3 regions of the Micromonospora sp. NPDC049900 genome follow, and region 1 is predicted to be linked to each of the others. Evidence: riboswitches for the same ligand, from Rfam matches in the RefSeq annotation. Region 1 holds a riboswitch; each other region holds the start of a gene.
The links. Region 1 has a riboswitch for S-adenosylmethionine ahead of ACIBMZ_RS16465 (aminotransferase class V-fold PLP-dependent enzyme). Riboswitches for the same ligand answer to the same signal wherever they lie in the genome.

Region 1 (7,474 bases):
CGCGCGGCACTTCTTCCCCGGCGACCCGGACACCGCGCACCGCTACGACGTGATCGTCGTCGGCTCCGGTGCCGGCGGCGGCACCCTGGCGTACCGACTCGCCGAGACGCCGTGGCGGGGTGGCCGGCCACCGCGCGTCCTGCTGTTGGAGGCGGGCAGTTACCTGTTCGGAACGCACACCGGCAACCTGGCCCGGTACCAACCGGTCGGCCCCGACGTGTACCCGAACATCTTCCACCACTGGGGTGCCTTCGGTCGGCGGCGCTGGCGGGCCGCCGACGCCGAGAGCGCCAGGGCGCGGATCGCCCAGGGCCTCAACCTCGGCGGCCGGACCCTCTTCTGGGGAGCGTCGGCACCCCGGATGCACCGCTGGGAGTTCCGCGACTGGCCGGAGACGGTCCGCGACGAGCTGTGCGACGTCTGGTACGACCGCGCGGAGCAGTTGACCCGCGTCACTCCCCTGGTCCCGTCGGCGTACCAGACGATGGTCAAGGCCAGGCTGCGGGAGTTGCCCGCGTTGGCCGACTTCCGGCACTTCGATCCGCCGATGGCGATCGAGTACCGCGGACCGGTCCCCGGGGCGGTGCCGGCCGGGATCTGGTCGGCGGCCGAACTGCTGCTCAGCCGCGCGATGCAGGACGACCGCTTCGGGAACCTGCGGGTCCACCTGAACCACGAGGTGGTCGGGGTCGAGAGGGCGGCGGGCGAGGTCACCGGCGTGGTCGCGTACGACCACCTGGCAGGTCGGGACCGCACCTACCGGCTGGCCGACGACGGCGTGGTGGTGCTGGCCGCCGGCACGGTCGGCACCGCAGTGGTCGCCCAGGCGTCCGGCCTCGCCGATGACGATCCGCTGATCGGGCGCGGCATCACCGACCACCCGATCTACGTGGTGAAGTTCTGGGTGCGGCAGGGCGGCGACTGGCACAGCCGGTTCGACTCCAGCAAGACCGTCTCCCGGCAACTCACCGACGCCGCCGACGTCGACCCCGCCCACCCGTACAGCGTCACACTGGACCTGGGTGCGAACCTCAACCAGTTCCGGTTCGTCAACGCCCTGGAGTTCACCGGCGCGGACCTGGCGACGATCGACGGGAAGATGCCGGGCGAGCTGGTGTTCATGGTCGAGGCGCCGCTGGTCGAGCAGAACGCCGTGACCCGGACCGAGTCCCGGCCGGAGGGTGCGAAGCCGACCGCGCTGCCCACCATCCGCATCCATCCCAGCCCGCGAGCCGACCAGGTCCAGGCCGCTCTCGACAAGATCGCCGCCGATGTCGTCCGCGCCTTCGGCGGCGACGTGTACGAGCAGCTCTGGGCTCCGCTCGGCGGGGTGTCGCACGAGGTCGGCACGATGCGGATGGGGCGCGTCACACCCGGTCGGCAGCGTCCGGGAGTGGTCGACGAGAACCTGCGTGTCCGGGGCCACCGCAACCTCTACGTCTGCGACCTCTCCGTCTTCCCCAACTCACCGGCGGCCAACCCGACGCTGACGCTTGCGGCGCTGGCGCTGCGCCTCGCCGCACACCTCAGCACCTGACGGCACACCCCGAGGACGGCTTACTGCTCCGCAGGCGAGGTCACGATCTCGCGTAGCCCGTGCAGGAGTCGGTCGACGTGCTCGGCGGTCGTGCCGATGCCGATGCTGGCCCGGATCGCGTACCCGTCGGTCGGGCGGCCGAGCCGCGCGGCGGCGCCGGCCAGCAACCTCCGGCTGAGCGGGTGGGCGCAGAACAAGCCGTCGCGTACGCCGATCCCGTACTCGGTGGAGAGGCGGTGGGTGACGTCGGCTGCCCGCCGGTCGGCGACGGTGAAGCTGACGATGCCGACCCGGTCGTGATCGGCGTCGAACGTGCGCAGTTCCGCCACCTGCGGCAGGGCGGCGAGGCCGTCGCGCAGCCGGGTCAGCAGCTCCTGCTCGTGGCGGGCGAGAACGTCCGGCGCGGCGGCGGAGATCGTGGCGCAGGCGGCGGCGAGCGCGACCGCGCCCAGCAGGTTCGGCGTGCCGGCCTCGTGTCGCGCCGGACCGGTCTGCCACTGCACGTCGGCGGGCTCGTCACCGACGTGCCGGGTGGCCCCGCCACCGGACAGGTACGGGTCGGCGGCGTCGAGCCAGTCGGCTCGGCCGGCCAGGACTCCCGTGCCGAACGGCGCGTACAGCTTGTGCCCGGACAGCGCCAGGTAGTCGATGTCGGCGCCGGCCATGGAGACCGCGCGGTGCGGGGCCAACTGTGCGGCGTCGACGGCGATCCGCGCGCCGTGCCGATGCGCGATCTCCGCGATGTCGGCTATCGGCCAGACCTCTCCGGTGACGTTGGAGGCGCCGGTGACCGCCACCAGCACCGGCCCCGCGCTGTCCAGGGCGGCCAGTGCACGGGTCAGCCCGGACGTCACCTCGGGCAGGTCGGTGGGCACCGGCAGGCGGTGCACGCGCGGCCAGGCCAGAAGGTTCGCGTGGTGCTCGCCGGCCCAGGTCACCACGGTGGTGTGCGGTGGCAGGGCCCGGGCGAGCAGGTTCATCGCATCGGTGGTGTTCCGGGTGAAGATCACGTGGTCGTCCGGCCGGATGTCGAGGAAGTCCGCGACGGTCTGACGGGACTGCTCGTAGGCCAGCGTGCATCGGCGCGACGCAGCACCGGCACCCCGGTGCACGCTGGCGTACCAGGGCAGCAGCTCGGTCACCGCCTCGGCGACCTCGGCGAGACAGGGTGCGGTGGCGGCGTAGTCGAGGTTGGCGTACGCGGCGGTGGTGCCGTCGGCGAGGCGGACCGGCAGGTCGTCGCCGAGCACGGTGGGAACGATCGTGGGCACAGTGGTCCTCAGGTGACAGTGGACCCGTGGGGGTCCGCGCTTGCCGCTGCGGCGGTCGCCGGCGGCCTGGTCCTCACCCGGAGGCACCCCACCGCGGATATACGAGGGTTGCCGGTCAGCAGGCCGGGGCCTTGACGCTGACACTCATGACCGCTGCCGATGTTGCCACACCGGCGAGCCCGCCCGCTAGGGCCCGTGGCGCGCCCAGCATGTCCCTGTTCGTACGACACGCGACAGCCCCCTTGAGTCGCCCCTCGCCGCACCGGTCACGGTCACGCGCCGCCGATCGACTCCACCACGGTGAACAGCACACTCCATGATGGACGAACCAGTGGATCGCCTGTCAACTTCGCGAAGCACTTTCGGTCACCTCGTCGACGGCGCGACCAGCATCGGGCGGCTCGGTCCGGCCGACGCGCAGCAGGTGAGCCGGGCGGCCCTGTCGAGGCCGGGCCGCCCGGCTGACGAAACACCGGGCGGCGTCGTCGTCCTCTGCGTGGGTTCACCGCCGGGACGGGCTCATTCCTTCCAGGGCGAGTCGCACCAGCCGCTCCGCCTCGGCCGCACTCGTCGATTCCGCCGCCAGCGCGATCGCCTTGACGAGGGTCACCAGGTCGATCATCTCGACGTCCGCGCGTACGGTCCCTTCCTCGGCGGCTCGGCGCCGCAGCGGTTCGCCGGCCGTCACGAGCATCGCGGAGCAGGACTCGCTCTCCTGGGGCGCCCTGAGCAGGGAGGTGACCAGGCCGCGGGTGGTCGTGCTGTAGACCGCCAGCTCGCACAGCCAGGTCGTCAGCGCCTGGCGGGCGTCCGGCCCGGTCGACAGCTCACCGGCGCGGGCACAGAGCGCTTCGACCCGGTCGTGGAAGACCGCCTCCAGCAACGCCCAGCGGGACGGGAAGTGCCGGTGCAGGGTCGCCGAGCCCACGCCGGCGGCTCGGGCGATCTCCTCCAGCGACGCGTACGCGCCGTCCCGGGCGACCGCCTCGCTGGCCGCCGTGACGATCAGCGCGCGGTTGCGTTGTGCGTCAACTCTCATCGCCTGCCGTTTGAATAAGTGGGGTTACCCCCCCATATCGTAACCGACAGGAAGTGGGGTGCCACCCCACTTGTTCCGAGGAGGAGACATGGCCGTCCTTGTCATCGGCGCCACCGGCAAGCAGGGCGGATCCACCGCCCGGGCACTGCTCGACCGGGGCGTCGCGGTACGCGCCCTGGTCCGCGACACCACCAGCGCGGCCGCACTCGCCCTCCGCGACCGAGGAGCCGAACTGGTCCGGGGCGACCTGGACGATCCCGCCTCGCTCCTCGCCGCAGCGCGCGGAGCGGACGGCGTCTTCTCCATCCCCTTCCCGGATCTCACCGATCTGCAGGGCGATGCCGAGCTGCGCCGAGGGCGGCACCTCGTCGAGGCCGCCCGCAGGGCCGGGGTGCCGCAGTTCGTCCACAGCAGCGTCGCCGGTGCCGGTGACTTCCACCGCAACCAGCCGGGCTGGGCCGAGGGCCGCTGGGACCGGCACTACTGGGAGAGCAAGGCAGCAATCGACGAAGCGGTCCGCAGCAGCGGATTCGCCCGCTGGACCGTCCTCAAGCCCGCGACCTTCATGGAGAACCTGCTGGAGAAGTCCTTCCTGTTCGGCGACTGGTCCAGCGGCACCATCGTCACCGGCTTCGCCGCGGACACCCGCATCGCCTGGATCGCCGTCGACGACATCGGTGCGGCTGCGGCGACCGCCTTCACCGGATCGGGCACGCTGGACGGTAAGGAGGTGGAACTCGCCGGTGACATGCGGACCATGACCGAGGTCGCCGCGATCCTCAGCGAGGTCACCGGCCGGACCGTCACCGCGCCGGTCCTCACCCCGCAGGAAGCGGTCACGCGCGGCCTGCCGCCGTTCATGGTCAAGGTCGTCGAGCAGATCAACGAGAACGGCACCCCCGCTCGACCGGAGATCGCCCAGGCACTCGGCCTGCCCACCACGGACTTCCGCACCTGGGCCCGCCGCGCCCTCACCTGACCGCTCGGGTGCCGGGCCGGCTGCGGACGGCCGGCCCGGCAAGCCCGACGAGGTCACCCACCCGGGTCGAGGTCAGGACGGCCGTCGGGCCACCGCCTGGATCTCGATGAGCAGGTGCGGATGGGGCAGCTGGTGCACGGCCACGGTGGTGCGGGTGGGCCCGGTCTCGTCGAAGTACTCGGCGTAGACCTCGTTGTAGCCGCCGAAGTCGTTCATGTTGACCAGGTAGGTGGTGAGCTGGACGAGGTCGTCGAGGTCGGCCCCGACGGAGTGCAGGATGTCGCGGATGTTGTCGATGACGGCGCGGGTCTGCGCGCGGATGTCGAGGTCGGTGACGCCCATCGGGTCCGCTGCGGCGCCGACGATCGTGTTGTCCGGCCGACGGCTCGACGTACCCGAGACGAAGATCAGGTCGCCGACGACCTTGACGTGCGGGAAGCGGCCGCGCGGCGTGGCCATGCCGGGCACCACACCGTCGGGCCGACGGTCGCGTCGGGCGCCGTTCTCGTTGTGTGGGGTCACGACGCGACCCGCAGGGACGCGGTGCCGAGCGTGTCGACGGTGACCCGGACGTGGGATCCGGCCCGCAGCGGCACGGCGGCGGTGGCCGCACCGGCGAGCAGGATCACGCCGTTGGCCAGGTCCACACCGCTGGCGGCGGCGAGCCGGACCGCTTCGGCGAGCGCCCGGCGGGGGTCGCCGAGGATCGCGGCCGTGGATCCGATCTGCACGGGTCGCCCGTCCACCTCCAGCAGTACGCCGAGGTTGTCGATCCCGTCCGGCAGCGGTTGCCAGGCGCCGAGGACGAAGCCGCTCGCGGAGGTGTTGTCGGCGATGACCTCGGGCAGGGTGAAGCGGAAGTCGACGTACCGCGAGTCGATCACCTCGAGGGCCGGCGCGACCGCCGTGATCGCACCACCGTGGACGAGGAAGGCGACCTCCGGTTCGACCTTGGGGTGGATGTGGGCGGCCAGTCGGAGCGTGCCGCCGTCGGGAATGTGCATGGCGTCGGTGAGCCGACCCCAGATGACCTCGTCGACGCCCATCTGCGCCATCTTGGCCCGGCTGGTCAGCCCGAGCTTCAGTCCGACGGGACGTTCACCGCGCGAGAGCCGGTGATCGACCACGGCCTGCTGCACCCGGTAGGCGGTGGGTACGTCCAGCGCGGTGTCGGTGCCGAGCTGCGGGATGGCGGTACGGCTGGTCGCCGCGGCGTCGAGGCGTCGGGCGAGGTGGTCGGTGGTGCTCATCGGCTTCCTCCGGTCGCGGTGGTCCGGTCGGTGGCGGCGACCAGGTCGAGGGCGACGTCGACGATCATGTCCTCCTGTCCGCCGACCATGCGGCGGCGACCCAGTTCGACGAGGATCGAGCGGACGTCGATCCCGTAGCGCTGCGAGGCCCGCTCGGCATGACGCAGGAAGCTGGAGTAGACCCCCGCGTAGCCCAGGCTCAGCGTTTCCCGGTCGACCCGGACCGGCCGGTCCTGCAACGGCCGGACCAGGTCGTCGGCAGCGTCCATCAGCGCGAACACGTCGCAGCCGTGGTCCCAGCCGTGGAGTTCGGCGACGGCCGCGAACACCTCCAGGGGTGCGTTGCCGGCGCCGGCGCCGTGCCCGGCCAGGGAGGCGTCGACCCGGGTGGTGCCGTGCTCCACGGCGGCGACGCTGTTGGCCACGCCGAGGGACAGGTTGTGGTGCGCGTGGATGCCGACCTGCGTGGCCGGGTCGAGGACCTGGCGGTACGCGTCGACGCGTTCGGCGACGTCCCGGGTCAGCAGCCGACCGCCGGAGTCGGTGACGTAGACGCAGTGCGCGCCGTAGGACTCCATCAGTTTCGCCTGCGCCGCCAGTGCCGCCGGGTCGTTCATGTGCGCCATCATCAGGAACCCGGACACGTCCATGCCGTTGTCGCGGGCCCATCCGATGTGTTGGGCGGAGATGTCCGCCTCGGTGCAGTGCGTGGCGATCCGTACGCTGGTCACGCCCAGGTCGCGGGCGGCCTTGAGGTCGGCGATGGTGCCGATGCCGGGCAGCAGGAGGGTGGTCAGTCTCGCGGTGGTGACCGCCTCGGCCGCCGCGGCGATCCAGTCCGCGTCGGACGCGGCGCCGTGCCCGTAGTTGACGCTCGAACCGGCCAGTCCGTCGCCGTGGGCGACCTCGATCGCCGCGACCCCGGCCGCGTCGAGGGCGGCGGCGATCGCGCGGACCTGGTCGACGGTGAACTGGTGCCGTACGGCGTGCATGCCGTCGCGCAGTGTCACGTCCTGGAGATAGAGCCTGGTCATGCCGGCACCTTCCGGTCGGCGCGGGGTGCGACCATCCGTTCCGCCGTGCGGAGTGCGGCAGAGGTCATGATGTCGAGGTTGCCGGCGTACGCGGGCAGGTAGTGCCCGGCGCCGGAGACCTCCAGGAACACCGACACCTGGACGCCGGTGAACCGGGTGCCCAGCGCGGGCACGTACGTGTCGACGTGGTCGAACTGCACGCGTTGTTTCAGCCGGTAGCCGGGCACGTATCCGGCGACGGTGGCGACCATGGTCTCGATCGACGCCGCGACGGCGGCCCGGTCGACGTCCCGGTCGGGGCAGAGGCAGTAGACGGTGTCGCGCATCATCATCGGTGGTTCCGCCGGGTTCAGCACGATGATCG
Region 2 (7,474 bases), on a different contig from region 1:
GGACACGTCGGCGTGCCGATCAGGCCCGGTCACGGACGAGCCGGGCCCGGTCACGGACGAGCCGGGCCCGGTCACGGACGAGTCGGGCCCGGTCACGGACGACTCAGGCTCGTTCGCGCGTGAGTCGGACCCGTCCGTCGACGGGGTCGGCTCGTTCGCAGGCGAGGGCCGGCCCGGCTCGTCGGAGGACGAGGACGGACCCGCCGGGGGCGGCTGGTCGGACATGGACGCTCCTCAGCGATGGCTGGATCGGCACATGATCTTCCCTGGTCGGCCCCGGCGCCGCAGCCCTGCACCGGCCACGATCCCATAACCCCGCCAGACGATCAGTCGGCGAGGCGGACGGGGTCGGTGCTCAGATGGCGCGGACCCGCTCTGCCTGGGGGCCCTTCTGGCCCTGGCCGATCTCGAACTCCACCCGCTGGCCGTCGTCCAGCGCCTTGTAACCGTCCATCTCGATCGCGGAGAAGTGGACGAAGACGTCCTGCCCGCCGTCGACGGCGATGAAGCCGTAGCCCTTTTCGGCGTTGAACCACTTCACGGTGCCCTGTGCCACGGTGTTGTCCTCACTCTGCGCGGCGTACCACAACTCCGGGCACCGGCACGCCGAGCACCCGGAGACCACCGGTTTCAGCGATCCGCGACGACCCCGAAAACGGTGACCGAAATCGCACGGTACACGAGGCGTGACGACCGCGCACGACCACAAATCGGGCGTATTCCGACTGACGGCATCGCCGTACGTCATTGTGGTAAGCATGCCGACATGACCAGCACCATGGACGGGGCCGACACCCTGCGCGCGGACGTCCGCCGGGTCGAGCCGACGGACGCAGCCCGGATGCGGGCCCTCCGTCTGGAGATGCTCGCCGACGCCCCGCTGGCCTTCCTGGAGACCATCGCGGAGGCCGCAGCCCGCCCGCACGCCGAGTACGCCGCCCGAATCGCCCAGGTCTCGGCCGGCACCCACACCGCCCAGTTCGTGGCCGACCCCGGCGGCCGGCTGGTCGGGCACGCCGGCGGTGTCGCCCACCCCACGGAACTCGCGGTCACCGTGGTCTACGCGGTCTACGTCACCCCGACCTGGCGCGGCACGGGCCTGCTCGCGGACCTGATCGAAGCGGTGGGCGCCTGGTCCCGGGACTGCGGGCGGCGCGAGCTGATGCTCGAAGTCGTGGTGGGCAACGACCGCGCGTACCGCGCCTACCAACGGATCGGCTTCGCCGACACGGGCGTACGAGTCCCGCACCCGACCGTCCCCGCCCTCCGCGAACTCCAGATGCGCCGACGCGCGTAGTTGGGAGTGGGGTGGGGGTTTCCGGGCAGCCCACCCTGCTCCGGGCGGTCAGGCTTGATCCCTCCGCAGGGTGGGCTGCCCGGAAACCCGACGTGGTCCGGCTGGTCTCGTGGGTCGTCCTCGGGTTGGCCCCACTCGCCCTCTCCCTGCTGGGGCGACCCCTGACGGTCGTGGGGAGGCGGAACGGCCGGGTTGTCCCGGCGGGTGCGGCGCGCGCCAGGTCCCCTGCGCCGCCTTTGCTCTGCGTCAACCCACGCAACGAACAGGGCGATTCGTTCCTTCTGACAGAAAGCGCACTGGCAGAGCCCTGGCAGTTGCCCAGAACCAGCACGCTTTCCCGGAAGTGTTGCGTGGAGTGAAGCAGAGCGAAAGCGGCAGGCGGGAGTACCGCCGGGGTTCCGGGGCAGCCCACACCGCAAGCAATCGAAACCCATACCCCTAGGCGTGGCGGCGGCTCTGCACGATGCGGAAACGGTTGGCGACGTACGCGCCGTCGGTCAGCGCCGAGTTGGCCGCCGCGTTCGCGCCGCTGCCGTGGAAGTCGGAGAACGCCGCCGACTGGTTCACGAAGACGCCGCCGGTGAGGTTGCCGGACAGGTGCACCCCGACCTCGATCGCGGCGCTCTCGGCGGCGTCCAACACCGCCTCGTCGGTGGAGTAGACGGCTGCGGTCAGCGCACCCTTCTCCCCCACGGTCGCCCGGAGGATGTCCAGGCTGTGCGTGGTGGAGTCGGTGGCGATGGCGAAGGAGATCGGCCCGAACCACTCCCGCGAGTAGGTCGCCGTGTCGCCCGCGTCCAGCTTGACGACCGTCGGCGTACGCACCACCGCGTCCGGGAACGACGGGTGCGTGACGGCACGCGACTCCAGCACCGGCGTACCGACCTTGGTCACCTCGTCGAGGCGGTCCAGGACGCCGTCGTTGACGATGGCGCCGGTCAGCTCGACCCCCCGGGCCGGGTCGGCGGTGAGCTTGCCGACGGCGGCGGCGATCCCGGCGGCCACCTCGTCGAAGCTCTTGTGCCCCTGGTCGGTGTCGATGCCGTCCCGGGGGATGAGGATGTTCTGCGAGGTGGTGCACATCTGACCGCTGTAGAGCGTCAGGGTGAAGCCGAGGTTGCGGCACATGCCGGCGAAGTCGTCGGTGGAGTCGACCACGACCGTGTTGAGTCCGGCCTTCTCGGTGTAGACCGCCGCCTGGCGGGCGTTGGCCTCCAGCCAGTCGCCGTACTCGGTGGACCCGGTGAAGTCCACGATCTTGACGGCCGGGTGCAGAGCCAGGGTCGAGGCCAGCTTCTCGCCGGGCGCCTCAGGGGCGAGCAGGACCAGGTTCGGGTCGAAGCCGGCCTCGGCGAGCACCTCCCGGGCGTAGCGGACCGTCACGGCCAGCGGGAGTACGGCGCGCGGGTGCGGCTTGACCACCACCGGGTTGCCGGTCACCAGCGAGGCGAACAGGCCCGGGTAGGAGTTCCAGGTCGGGAACGTGTTGCAGCCGATGACGAGGGCGACGCCGCGCGGCACCACGTGGAACGTCTTGGTCATCCGCAACGGGTCGCCCTTGCCGGCGGCCTTCTCCCAGGCAGCGGTCCCCGGGTGCCGGGTCATCTCCGCGTACGCGTAGGCGACGGCCTCCAGCGCCCGGTCGAGCGCGTGCGCGCCACCGGCCTGGAACGCCATCACGAACGCCTGACCGCTGGTGAACTGCACCGCGTTGGCCAGTTCGAAGACGTGCTTGTGCAGCCGGGCGAGGATCTCCAGGCAGACCCCGACCCGGATCTGTGGACCGGCGTCCCGCCACGCGGGCAGCGCCGTGGACGCGGCGGCGACGAGTTGGTCGGCGGTGGCGTGCGGGTACCGGACGTTCAGCGGCACACCGAACGGACTGGTCTCGGTGGCGACCCGGTCGCCGTCGCCCGGCTGGTCGAGCGGGAAGTCCCCGCCCAGGTACGCCTCGAACGCGGCCTTGCCGTCTGCGGCTGCGGTCTCGCCGTACACCCGGGGGCTGGGTGATTCCGGGTAGGCGGACCAGTACCCGCGCTCCGCGATCGCGGTCAGCGCGCGGTCGAGGGTGTCGGCGTGCCTGTCGTAGAGGGGGTGCGGGGTCTCCGTCATGCCCGCCATCATGCAACAGGAAGCCCCGCGATCAGTAGGGGCGTGTCACACCTCAGACGTCGAGCTGCCAGTTGCTCCACCGGTCCATCACCCGGAACCCGAGCTGCTCGTTGATCGCGATCATGTGGTCGTTGCTGTCCGCGTTGAAGGTGTCGATCACCTGGACAGCGGGCTCGTGGTCGAGCAGGTGACGAAGGTTCTCGATCTTCGTGAGCAGGCCGAGGCGGCGCCCCCGGTGCTCCGGGTCGACGATGGTGATCTGCTGGAAGGCGTGCCAGTCGGCGGTCGGTGACATGTCGAGCAGGGTCCAGGCGACCAGTCGGCCGGACCCCCGGTGCCGTACGCCCGCGTGGTACCGCCGCTTGCCGCGCGCTTCGAGCGCCCGCTCGGTGCCGCGTACCCGCTCCGCGTCGACCTGCTCGGGCTCCCACTCCAGGTCGCCCATCGGCGCGTCGGCCAGCAGCCGCCCGTCCAGATACGCGACGTCGGCGATCAGGTCGTCCGGCGTGTTCCCGCGCCAGAACAGCACCTCGTAGTCGGTGGCCCGGGACCGGGCGTCGGCGAGCAGCGCGTCCAGGGCGGTCTGGTCCAGCTCGGCGACGTGCAGTCGCCGCCGTACGTCGGCCAGGGCGTCGACCGCGCCGACGGTGGCGGCGAACCGGGTGGCCGGACCCGGCTGGTGGGGCTCGCCGCGCAGGTGTGCCCGGCTCATCGCGCTGACCCGTTTACGTCCGCGCTCCCGCAGCACGCGCAGGCCGCGCTCGAACAGCGCCCGACCGACCCCCTGGCGGCGGTGCTCCGGATGGACGACGAGCTCGGCCGAGGCGTTCTCGGTGTTGTCGAGTTGCGGCAGGTGGAGCAGCAGGTATCCGGCGGCGACGCCGTCGACGTGGGCCAGCAGGGCGAGTGTCTCGGTGCCCGGCATCGGTTGGTGGAACAGCGCGGCGAACCGCTGCCGACTGAACGGTGGGTAGTCCGGCAGTTCCGCGGCGCTGTAGTCGGCACCGACCTGGAACGCCTGCTCGATGGCCGACTCGTCGTCGGCACCGAAGGGGGTGATGGTGATGGCCATCTCCGCAGCCTGCGGGACGACGAGCGACGGGGCCAGCGATTATTCGCCGGCCCCGTCGGGAAGCTTGGTCGGGAGGGACGATCGCACAACGCCTCCGGCGCTGGGTCGTAAAGACTGAAAGTCTACGGCGAAACGCCCTCCCGCACGAAGCATCTTGCGCCGCCCGGTTCCTGCCGTCAAGTACTCGACGGCGTGTTTTCGGCACTCACCGCGAAAAGCCCGTTACCCGGCGGATCGGTCGGCGTGCAACATGCCGACCAGCCGACGAGTTCGCGGTGTGCCTCAGCCGAGCAGGCCGGCGTCGCGGGCGGCCCGCAGCGACGGCTTGATCCGGTGGGTCGGTCCGACCTCGCCCGCGACCGCGTCGAGCGTCTTGAGCCCCTCGCCGGTGTTGTAGACCACCGTCTCCGCGGTCGGGTCCAACTTTCCGGACTCGACCAGCTTGCGCAGCACCGCGACGGTCACCCCGCCGGCCGTTTCGGCGAAGACCCCGGTGGTACGCGCCAGCAGCCGCACGGCGGCACGGATCTCGTCGTCGTCGGCGTAGTCCATCCAGCCGCCGGTACGGCGTACCGCCTCCAGGGCGTACAGGCCGGCGGCCGGGTCGCCGATGTTGAGCGACTTGGCGATCCCGGTCGGCTTGACCGGGGTGATCGTGTCCCCGCCGCCGTGCAGGGCGGTGGCGATCGGGTTGCAGCCGGCCGACTGGGCACCGAAGACCTTCCACCCGCCGGCCGGTGCCTCGACCAGGCCGATCTCGACCAGCTCGCTGAACGCCTTGTCGACCTTGGTGAGCAGTTCGCCGGAGGCCATCGGGATCACGACCTGGGCCGGAATCCGCCAGCCGAGCTGCTCGGCGACCTCGTAGCCGAGCGTCTTGGACCCCTCGGCGTAGTACGGCCGGACGTTGACGTTGACGAAGGCGGTGTCCTCGAACTCGTCGGTCTCCACCAGTTCGCCGCAGAGCCGGTTCACGTCGTCGTACGAGCCGTCGATGGCGACCAGCTCACCGCCGTACACGGCGGTCGTCACGACCTTGCCCTGCTCCAGGTCACTGGGGATGAAGACCACCGACGGGGTGCCGGCCCGGGCCGCGTGGGCGGCGACGGAGTTGGCCAGGTTGCCGGTGGAGGCGCAGGCGAACCGGGCGAAGCCGAGCGCCCGGGCGGCGGTCAGCGCGACCGAGACGACCCGGTCCTTGAACGAGTGGGTGGGGTTGGCGCTGTCGTCCTTGACCCAGAGCGGGCCGGTGATGCCCAGCTCGGCGGCGAGCTGGTCGGCGGCGACCAGCGGCGTGAAACCGGGGTCCAGGCTGACCCGGGTGGCCGGGTCCTGCCCGGCGGGGAGCAGCGCCGCGTAGCGCCAGATGTTCTGCGGGCCCGCCTCGATCTGCTCGCGGGTCACGGTGGCGAGGGCCGCCGGGTCGTAGTCGACCTCCAGCGGGCCGAAACACTCGTAACAGGCGTGCTGCGCGGCCAACGGGTAGCGGGCCGAACAGGCGCGGCAGACCAGGGCGCGGGCGGGGCTGGCGGTGGTGTCGATCCCGGTAGGGGCGAGCGTCGACGTCATGTCCGAGTCCTCTCATCTTCCCCCACATCGCACCCTGCGGCGGGGACGGAATTGGCACCTGCCCCACGGGACGCTCAGCGATGAGCGCGTGGGGTGGTTGCCGGGGCGTCGTCGGGCCGTATCCCTCAGCCCCTCTGGATGAGGTATTCAGTTGTGCCGCCGAGTCTAGGCAATCGCGCCGCGCTCGTCAGCGTTCGATCTCAGCCTGTGAGCGATTCCTCACCGCCGCCACCGCCTGAGGGACGGCGACGACCCTGGACCGGACGGCTCCGGCGGTGCCGGAGGAGACCCGGTCCAGGGTCGCGCACGAGCGTCGGCCTGGCCGCCGCACCAGCCGGATCAGGCCGGTACGGACCTGCGTTCGGCCGCCTTCACGTCCAGTGCGGCCCCGCTGCGCTGGCGCAGCAGGTTGTCCAGCGCCCAGCTACCCGGACCGAGTATCGCGATCAGCAGGAACGACCAGCAGAACAGCACGGACAACTCGCCGTTGTTGCGCAGCGGCAGCAGCGCCTCGGGCTGGTGGACGACGAAGTAGGCGTAGGCCATCGAGCCCGACGCCACCAGGGCCGCCGGCCGGGTGAGCAGACCGACGAGCACCAGGGCGCCGCAGACGGCCTGGATCAGCGCGGCCCACCAGCCCGGCCACGTGCCGAGCGGGACGGGTTCACCGCTCCCCCGGGCACCGCCGAAGACGCCGAACAGAGACGACAACCCGTGGCAGAGAAACAGCAGGCCGATGACCATGCGGAACAGGGACAGGGCCGGCCCGCCGAACCGGTCAGTACGCATTCCGGAACCTCCATTGTGGATGGACGAGGGCAACCAGAATGCGGGATTGATAAATATTTGTCGATGCAATCTCTTCCTTTGGGAACGCTCCCACATCGATGGTAGCGACTGGAACTTCCGAAGGAACCCCCCTCGGCGAAGATCGTTTTGATCACCCTCCGTAACGACTCCCTGTACACCCTGGACATGTGACGGCAACAAGTCGCGGTCATCCGAGCCGGAGCCGCGCGCCCACCCGGGTCCGGAAGCGGCCACCGTCGTCCCACCAGCCGGTACACCGAGCGGCCCCCGGCCGACCGCGACGCCGTCCCGAACCACCCGCCTCGCCACGCCGACAGCCGGGCGAGCGATCGAGCACCGTGATGCGACGATGGCCCGATGCGAGACATCCACGGGGGATCGATTCCGGAGACGACCCCGAGACACGGCCCGGGTGACCGGCGTACGCGGCACGCCGCGCTGCTGACCGCCGTCACGATGCTCGCCGGCTGCGCGCCGACCGACGCGTCGCACAACGCCCCGGGCGACCCGCCGCCGGAGCCGCTCGGCGCGGCCACCGCCCCGGCACCGACCTCGGCCGGGCCGGAGGTCTGCCCCGAGTCCGGCGTACGGATCCGCTACCTCGGTGTCAGCGC
Region 3 (7,474 bases), on a different contig from region 1:
CGGAACACGTCGGTGTAGACCCGGGCGGGCCACCGCAACCAGCGGGTACGCGAGATGCCCGCGACGGCCAGCACGATGCCCATGGCCGAGCCGAGCAGGGCGGCGGTGACCGCCAGGATCAGCGTGTTCGGCAACCCGACGGTGATCATCTCGGGCAGCGCCTCGCGCATCGACTCCCAGTCGAAGAACGTCTCCCACAGGGTGCGCAACGGATCCACGGTCGACCTCCGCCCTACTCGCTCGTCGTCCTACCTCAGGAGGCGGCCGGTGCCGACACGTCGCCGCTGCCCGGGGTGAAGTCGGCCGGGATCGGCCGCCCCGGGTAGTACTGCTCCTGGAGTCGGGTCCAGGTGCCGTCGGCGATGACCTCGTCCAGGGCCCGGTTGAGCGCCTCGCGCAGCGGGTCGTTGCCCTTGGCGACCGCGTATGCGGTGGGTGCCGGGCTGAGCTCCTTCGCCGCGACCTTGATCTTGCCGCCGCTGTCGGCGGCGGTCTTCTCGCCGATCTCGGCCGGGGCGATCCAGGCGTCCGCGGTGCCGGCCTTGAGCTGGTTGATCGCGCCGTTGTAGTCCGGCACCCGCACCGGGTCGAGGCCGCGCCCGGTGGCGTAGTCGTCCTGGACGGTGCCCTGCACGACCACCACCCGCTTGCCGGACAGCTCGTCGAAGCCGGTCAGCGTCGATCCGGCGGGCACGTCGAGCCCGAAGTACCCGAAGTCGTAGCCGTTGCCGAAGTCGACCGTCTTCTTCCGCGCCTCGGTGATCGTGATCGAGGAGCTGCCGACGTCGAACTTACGGTTGTTGACCTGGGCCAGCAGGCCGGAGAAGTCGGTGCCGACGAACTCCACCCGCAGGCCGAGCTTGTCGGCGGCGGCGACCAGCAGGTCGTTGTCGAACCCGGTGAACTGGCCGTCCTTGAGATAGACGTTCGGCGGCGCGTCGGTGAGCGTGCCGGCCCGCAGCACCCCCGGCTGGAGCAGGTTGTACGGGTTGTCGGCGGTCTCGCCGTCCGAGCCGCACGCGGTGAGGGCGGTGGCGGCGAGCACGGCGGTGACGCCGACGGCGACGGCCCGGGTCAGGGCGGGAAGGAAGCGCACAGGTGTCTCCTGGATGAACGGCGGCGGGCACGCACGTGCCACGCCGACGGTCCGCCGTGGGACGGACCGTGAGGGGTGGGAAAACGGAACGGGGCTGGTCGTCCGACCGGGCAGGTCGGCGGCCGGGTAGCGACGCAGGTCAGCTACACGCGGCGCTGCACACCCGCATCATGTCGACGTGCCGACGCCGGGTCAGATCCCGGCAGGCCACCGGTCGACAGCGGTAAGGCATGGTTCTCCTCAAGGTCGTGATGACCTGGGACACCAGGCCACGCTTGCACCGGAGGTCGCTCCGATGCCTGGTCCTCACCCGGGGCACCCCTGCGCGGACGAGGGTTGCCGGCCAGCGAGCCGGGGCTTGACGCTGGCGCTCTTGACCTGTCGCCGAGGCTAGCAGCCGGTGACGGGGCAGCGTCCACCCGTTATGACGACCCTCACGCGGGGTGTTGCCCGCCGCCCGCGTGATCCCTTACGGTCTGCTCAGCGGTGGGCGGTGCGGTCCGCATCCGACCCGACACCGCCGGTGGTCCGCCACGCGGACCGGGGAGGTGGAAACCCCGGGGCCCGCGCACGTGGCGGTCGGACCGGCGGGCGAACCCCGACCGGCGGTCGGCGCGTCGAGGCGCCGGGCCGACGGTGTCCGGGGGCGCGGACACCCACCGGGAGCACCCCGTGTATCTCACCCCGCACGAGCAGGACCGCCTGCTCGTCCACGTGGCGGCGGACGTCGCCCGGCGCCGCCGCGAACGCGGCCTGCGTCTCAACTACCCGGAAGCCGTCGCGGTGCTCACCGCCTTCCTCCTCGAAGGCGCGCGCGACGGGGCGTCCGTGGTCGACCTGATGGCCTCCGGCCGCACCGTGCTGACCCGGGACGACGTGCAGGACGGCATCCCCGAGTTGCTGAGGGAGGTGCAGGTGGAGGCGACGTTCCCGGACGGCACCAAGCTGGTGACGGTGCACCACCCGATCCCGTGATCCCCGGGGAGATCCTGCCGGCCGCCGGGCCGGTGGAGATCAACGCCGGTCGTCCGGTGACCACGCTGCTCGTGGTGAACACCGGCGACCGGCCGGTGCAGGTCGGGTCGCACTACCACTTCGCCGAGGCCAACCCGGCCCTGGACTTCGACCGGGCCGCCGCCTGGGGGCAGCGTCTGGCCGTACCGGCCGGGACGTCCGTGCGTTTCGAACCGGGCGTGAGCCGCACCGTGGATCTGGTGCCGCTGAGCGGCGCGCGGATCGTCCCCGGCCTGCGCGGCGAGTGCGCCGGCTCACTGGACCCGACCCCGACGGCGGTGTCTCACGGCGGCGCGCAGCGGAGCGGAGGGACGGCATGAGCATGGTGGAGCGGGAGCGCTACGTCGCGCTCTACGGGCCGAGCACCGGTGACCGGATCCGGTTGGCCGACACGAACCTGCTGATCGAGGTCGAGCACGACCACTGTGCCGGCGGTGACGAGGCGGTCTTCGGCGGCGGCAAGGTGATCCGCGAGTCGATGGGCCAGTCCCGGGCCACCCGGGCCGAGGGCGCGCTGGACACCGTCGTCACCGGCGCGGTGGTCCTCGACCACTGGGGCGTGGTCAAGGCCGACGTGGGGATCCGCGACGGGCGGATCGTGGCGCTGGGTCGGGCGGGCAACCCGGACACCATGGACGGTGTCCATCCGGATCTGGTGATCGGCCCGGCGACCGAGGTGATCGCCGGCAACGGTCGGATCCTCACCGCCGGGGCGGTCGACACCCACGTGCACCTCATCTGCCCGCAGGTCGTCACTGAGGCGCTGGCCGGTGGGGTCACCACCCTGGTCGGTGGTGGCACCGGACCGGCCGAGGGCACCCGCGCCACCACCGTCACACCGAACGCCTGGCACCTGGCCCGGATGCACGAGGCCCTGGACGCGTTCCCGGTCAACGTCCTGCTGCTCGGAAAGGGCAACACGGTCTCCACCGAGGCGCTCTGGGAGCAGTTGCGGGCCGGTGCGGGCGGTTTCAAGCTGCACGAGGACTGGGGCACCACCCCGGCGGCGATCGACGCGTGCCTGCGGGTCGCGGACGCCTCGGGCGTGCAGGTCTCCATTCACACCGACACCCTCAACGAGGCCGGGTTCGTCGCGGACACCCTGCGGGCGATCGGCGGTCGGGCGATCCACTCCTACCACACCGAGGGGGCCGGGGGCGGACACGCGCCGGACATCATCACCGTCGCCGGGGAACCGAACGTACTGCCGTCGTCGACCAACCCGACCCGCCCGTACACCCGCAACACGCTGGCCGAGCACCTCGACATGCTGATGGTCTGCCACCATCTGAACCCGGCGGTGCCGGAGGACCTGGCGTTCGCGGAGAGCCGGATCCGACCGTCCACGATGGCCGCCGAGGACCTGCTGCACGACCTCGGCGCGATCTCCATCATCGGCTCGGACTCGCAGGCGATGGGCCGGGTCGGCGAGGTCGTGCTGCGGACCTGGCAGAGCGCGCACGTGATGAAGGCGCGGGTGGGGGCGTTGGCCGGTGACGGTGCCGCCGACAACCACCGGGCCCGGCGGTACGTGGCGAAGTACACCATCTGCGCGGCCATGGCCAACGGGCTCGACCACGAGATCGGCTCGGTCGAGTCGGGCAAGCTCGCCGATCTGGTGCTCTGGGAGCCGGCGTTCTTCGGCGTCCGGCCGCACCTGGTGATCAAGGGCGGCTTCATCGCGTACGCCCAGATGGGGGACGCGAACGCCTCGATCCCGACGCCGCAGCCGATGCTGCCCCGACCCATGTTCGGCGCGTACGGCGTCGCAGCCGCCGCCACCAGCCTGGCGTTCGTGGCACCCGCCGCGCTCGACGCCGGGTTGCGCCTGGACGTGCGTCGCCGGGTGGTGCCGGTCGCCGACGTGCGGTCGCGCGGCAAGACCGACCTGCCGGAGAACGGTGCGCTGCCGCGCATCGAGGTGGACCCGGACACCTTCACCGTGCGGATCGACGGCGAGGTGGTCGAACCCGACCCGGTGACCGAGTTGCCGATGGCCCAGCGCTACTTCCTGTTCTGATGACCGCGTCGACCATGCTGTTGCTGCTCGCCGACGGGCGGTTCCCGGCCGGGGCGCACGCCCATTCGTCGGGTCTGGAGGCGGCCGTCGCGGCCGGGCGGGTGACCGACCTGGCCACGCTGGGGGAGTACCTGCGCGGGCGGCTCGCCACCGCCGGGCTGGTCGCGGCGGCGTTCGCGGCGGCGTCCCGTCGGGCCGCCCGGTCGGCCGGACGCCGGGACCTGCTGGTGCGGCTCGACGCCGAACTGGACGCCCGGACCGTGTCACCGGCCCAGCGGGCGGTGTCCCGACGACAGGGCCGGGCACTGCTGCGGGCCGGGCGCGAGATCTGGCCCGACGACACCTTCGACGATCTGCCCACCGTGCCGCCCGGCCCGCACCAGCCGCTGGTGCTGGGGCTGGTCGGTGCCGCCGCCGGTCTGGACCCGGCGCAGGTCGCCACGGTCGCCGCGCACGCGACGGTGACCGGTTCGGCAAGCGCCGCCGTACGTCTGCTCGGCCTCGATCCCTATCGGGTGCAGGCCCTGCTGGTGCGGCTCGCGGTCGCCTGCGATGCCACCGCGGCGCGGGCGGCGCGGGCCGCCGAGGAACCACCGGAGCGGTTGCCGGCCGCCGCCGCTCCGCTCGCCGACATCCATGCCGAAGTTCACGCCACCTGGGAGGTGCGTCTCTTTGCGTCCTGAGACCGATCACGACGAGTCCGTTCCCCACACCCACCCGGAGCCCGGTGTCGACCCGCACGCCCCGCTGCCCGCCGCGTCGCGGGCGTTGCGGGTCGGCATCGGCGGGCCGGTCGGCTCCGGCAAGACGGCGCTGGTCGCCGCGCTGTGCCGGGCCTTCGCCGACGAGTTGCGGCTGGCGGTGGTGACCAACGACATCTACACCACCGAGGACGCCGACTTCCTCAAGCGGGCCGGGGTGCTCGACCCGGACCGGATCCGGGCCGTGGAGACCGGCTGCTGCCCGCACACCGCCATCCGCGACGACATCGGCGCCAACCTGGACGCGGTAGACGAGTTGGCCGAGGCGCTCGGCCCGCTGGACCTGGTGCTCGTGGAGAGCGGCGGGGACAACCTCACCGCCACCTTCAGCCGAGGGCTGGTCGACCGGCAGATCTTCGTGGTCGACGTGGCCGGCGGGGACAAGGTGCCGCGTAAGGGCGGCCCCGGGGTGACCGCCGCCGACCTGCTGGTGATCAACAAGACCGACCTGGCCCCGATGGTCGGTGCCGACCTGTCGGTGATGGACCGCGACGCGCGGGCCCGTCGGGGCGACCTGCCCACGGTGTTCCAGTCCATCACCGAGGACCCCCTGGCCACCCGGGTCGCCGCGTGGATCCGGCACGAACTGGCCCACCATCGGGCCGCGTCCGCGCACACCGGCCACCCGGTACCCGCCGGGCGGTCCTGATGCGGGCCGCCGCCCGGCTGGTGGCCCGCGCCGACCGGCACGGCCGCACCGTGCTGGCGGAGCTGCGCGGGGAGAGCCCTCTGCTGCTGCGCCAGGTGCCGGCGTCGGGCGGTGGCGTCACGGTGTACGTCGTCGGCGGTGCGGCCGGTCCGCTCGCCGGCGACGACCTGCGGCTGGACGTCGAGGTGGCTCCCGGCGCGGTGGTCGACGTCCGGACCGTGGCGGCCTCGATCGCCCTGCCCGGCCGCCCCGGCGCGGTCTCCCGGATGCTGGTCCGGGCGACCGTCGCCGCCGACGCCACGCTGCGCTGGCTGCCCGAGCAACTCGTCGCGGCGGCAGGCTGTGCGCACGTGGCCGACGCGCAGGTGGACGTGGCCGAGGGCGGCACCCTGCACTGGCGGGACGAACTGATCTGCGGCCGGTATCGGGAGGCACCCGGCAACGCCGAGGTCGTCACCCGGGTCGACCTCGGCGGTCGACCGTTGCTGCGACAGTCGTTGGCGGTCGGGCCGGACGCACCCGGCTGGTCCGGCCCGGCGGTGCTCGGCGACGCTCCCGCCACCGGCTCGCTGCTCGTGGTCGACCCGACCGCACCGGCCGAGCCTCCGGCGGTCCGGGGCCCGGTCGCCCGGCTACCGCTGGCCGGCGGTCCGGCCACCCTCTGGACCGCCACCGCCCCGGACGCGCACACCCTGCGGACGTACCTCAGCCCAACGGCGACGGCGTTCCCGGCCGACGACCGGATTGCCCGAGTCGGGTGAGGCCGTCCCGAAGACCTCGGTACGAGACGGCCGCTACCGGGGCGCTCCCGTACCAAGGTCTGGGCGTAGCGAGGCGGACGAGGTCCACTTCGGAGTGACGGCCAGCGATAGATGGGTGGGTATGGCAGGGTGTGTCCGGTGCCGGCAATCCCGCCGGTGGCACGCCGGACCAGAGGAGTGGCAATGGCCGAGCAGATGAGTCGACGGGCCGCGATCGGGATCGGGGCCGCCGCGGCGGCCCTGGTGGCGACACCGGCCGGTGCCGTCGCCGCGCCGAGTGCGCCGGTCGGAGACGCGTCCGGCCCCGGTGGAGCACAGGCGCTGATCGGGCGTGCCTATCGGCAGCAGAAGGCGCGGGCGGGCGGCGTGTGGCACTCGCACGTGGCGATGGTGGACGGCACCGGTGCGCTGCGGACCGTGGTGGCCGACGACGCCGACCGGGTGACGCACGGGTACAGCGTGCAGAAGCTGGCGGTCGCGGTGGCGGTGATGGACAAGATCGACCGAGGTGAGCTGTCGCTCGGCCAGCGCCTCGACCTGACCGGCGACATCATCCTCGGCGGCAGCGGCATCTACTTCCTGCACACCGTCTGGGGTGACGAGATCACCGTGGCGAACTTCCTCACCGCGATGCTGCTCGTCTCCGACAACACGTCGGTGCGGATGTGCGGTCGGGTGGTGCCGGCGCTGGAGATCAACGAGATCCTCGCGGCCAAGGGCTTCACGCACACCCGGGTCGAGCCGGTGGCCAACCCGAACCGCTTCTTCCTCGGCGTGACCACCCCGCGCGAGACGCACGACCTGCTCTGGCGGCTGGCCGACAAGACCCTGCTCTCGACCCGGTCGAGCGACTTCCTGCTCGGCATCCTGCGCTGGGTGAACGGCTACCACGACGGGATCCGCCGCGACATGTCCTCGGCGGAGCGCAGCCGGGTGGCCACCAAGTACGGTGCGGACTTCGACGAGAGCGGCGCAGCCCGGCACGAGGCCGGCATCATGTTCGACGCGACCGGCGCACCGACGCTGACCTACGCCTTCTTCGCCGACTCCCTCGGCGACCTGGACAACTACGGCGGCACCCACCCGGCGGTACGCGCCCACGCGACCCTGGGCCGGGTGATGTTCGACGCCGTCGGGCCGGTCACCAACGACGCGGCACGGGCCCGCCACTCC

Region 2: it holds a riboswitch for S-adenosylmethionine, as region 1 does, so the genes downstream of both, thrC (threonine synthase) here and ACIBMZ_RS16465 (aminotransferase class V-fold PLP-dependent enzyme) in region 1, are expected to answer to the same signal.
Region 3: it holds a riboswitch for S-adenosylmethionine, as region 1 does, so the genes downstream of both, ACIBMZ_RS14060 (ABC transporter substrate-binding protein) here and ACIBMZ_RS16465 (aminotransferase class V-fold PLP-dependent enzyme) in region 1, are expected to answer to the same signal.

What each region holds. Positions count from the first base shown of each region.
Region 1 is NZ_JBITKM010000006.1:205,451-212,924, reverse strand. It holds gene ACIBMZ_RS16470 (GMC oxidoreductase) at 1-1,537, shown strand, start outside; gene ACIBMZ_RS16465 (aminotransferase class V-fold PLP-dependent enzyme) at 1,558-2,787, opposite strand; SAM riboswitch class IV at 2,840-2,960, opposite strand; gene ACIBMZ_RS16460 (TetR/AcrR family transcriptional regulator) at 3,311-3,847, opposite strand; gene ACIBMZ_RS16455 (NmrA/HSCARG family protein) at 3,936-4,826, shown strand; gene ACIBMZ_RS16450 (RidA family protein) at 4,899-5,285, opposite strand; gene ACIBMZ_RS16445 (2-keto-4-pentenoate hydratase) at 5,345-6,076, opposite strand; gene dmpG (4-hydroxy-2-oxovalerate aldolase) at 6,073-7,110, opposite strand; gene ACIBMZ_RS16435 (acetaldehyde dehydrogenase (acetylating)) at 7,107-7,474, opposite strand, start outside.
Region 2 is NZ_JBITKM010000001.1:249,573-257,046, reverse strand. It holds gene ACIBMZ_RS01165 (hypothetical protein) at 1-33, opposite strand, end outside; gene ACIBMZ_RS01160 (cold-shock protein) at 356-556, opposite strand; gene ACIBMZ_RS01155 (GNAT family N-acetyltransferase) at 767-1,297, shown strand; gene paaN (phenylacetic acid degradation protein PaaN) at 1,736-3,409, opposite strand; gene ACIBMZ_RS01145 (GNAT family N-acetyltransferase) at 3,462-4,481, opposite strand; gene thrC (threonine synthase) at 4,764-6,050, opposite strand; SAM riboswitch class I at 6,060-6,195, opposite strand; gene ACIBMZ_RS01135 (DoxX family protein) at 6,390-6,839, opposite strand; gene ACIBMZ_RS01130 (DUF4232 domain-containing protein) at 7,218-7,474, shown strand, end outside.
Region 3 is NZ_JBITKM010000005.1:18,548-26,021, reverse strand. It holds gene ACIBMZ_RS14065 (amino acid ABC transporter permease) at 1-218, opposite strand, end outside; gene ACIBMZ_RS14060 (ABC transporter substrate-binding protein) at 254-1,096, opposite strand; SAM riboswitch class IV at 1,363-1,475, opposite strand; gene ACIBMZ_RS14055 (urease subunit gamma) at 1,769-2,071, shown strand; gene ACIBMZ_RS14050 (urease subunit beta) at 2,068-2,430, shown strand; gene ACIBMZ_RS14045 (urease subunit alpha) at 2,427-4,130, shown strand; gene ACIBMZ_RS14040 (urease accessory protein UreF) at 4,130-4,813, shown strand; gene ureG (urease accessory protein UreG) at 4,803-5,540, shown strand; gene ACIBMZ_RS14030 (urease accessory protein UreD) at 5,540-6,301, shown strand; gene ACIBMZ_RS14025 (serine hydrolase) at 6,485-7,474, shown strand, end outside.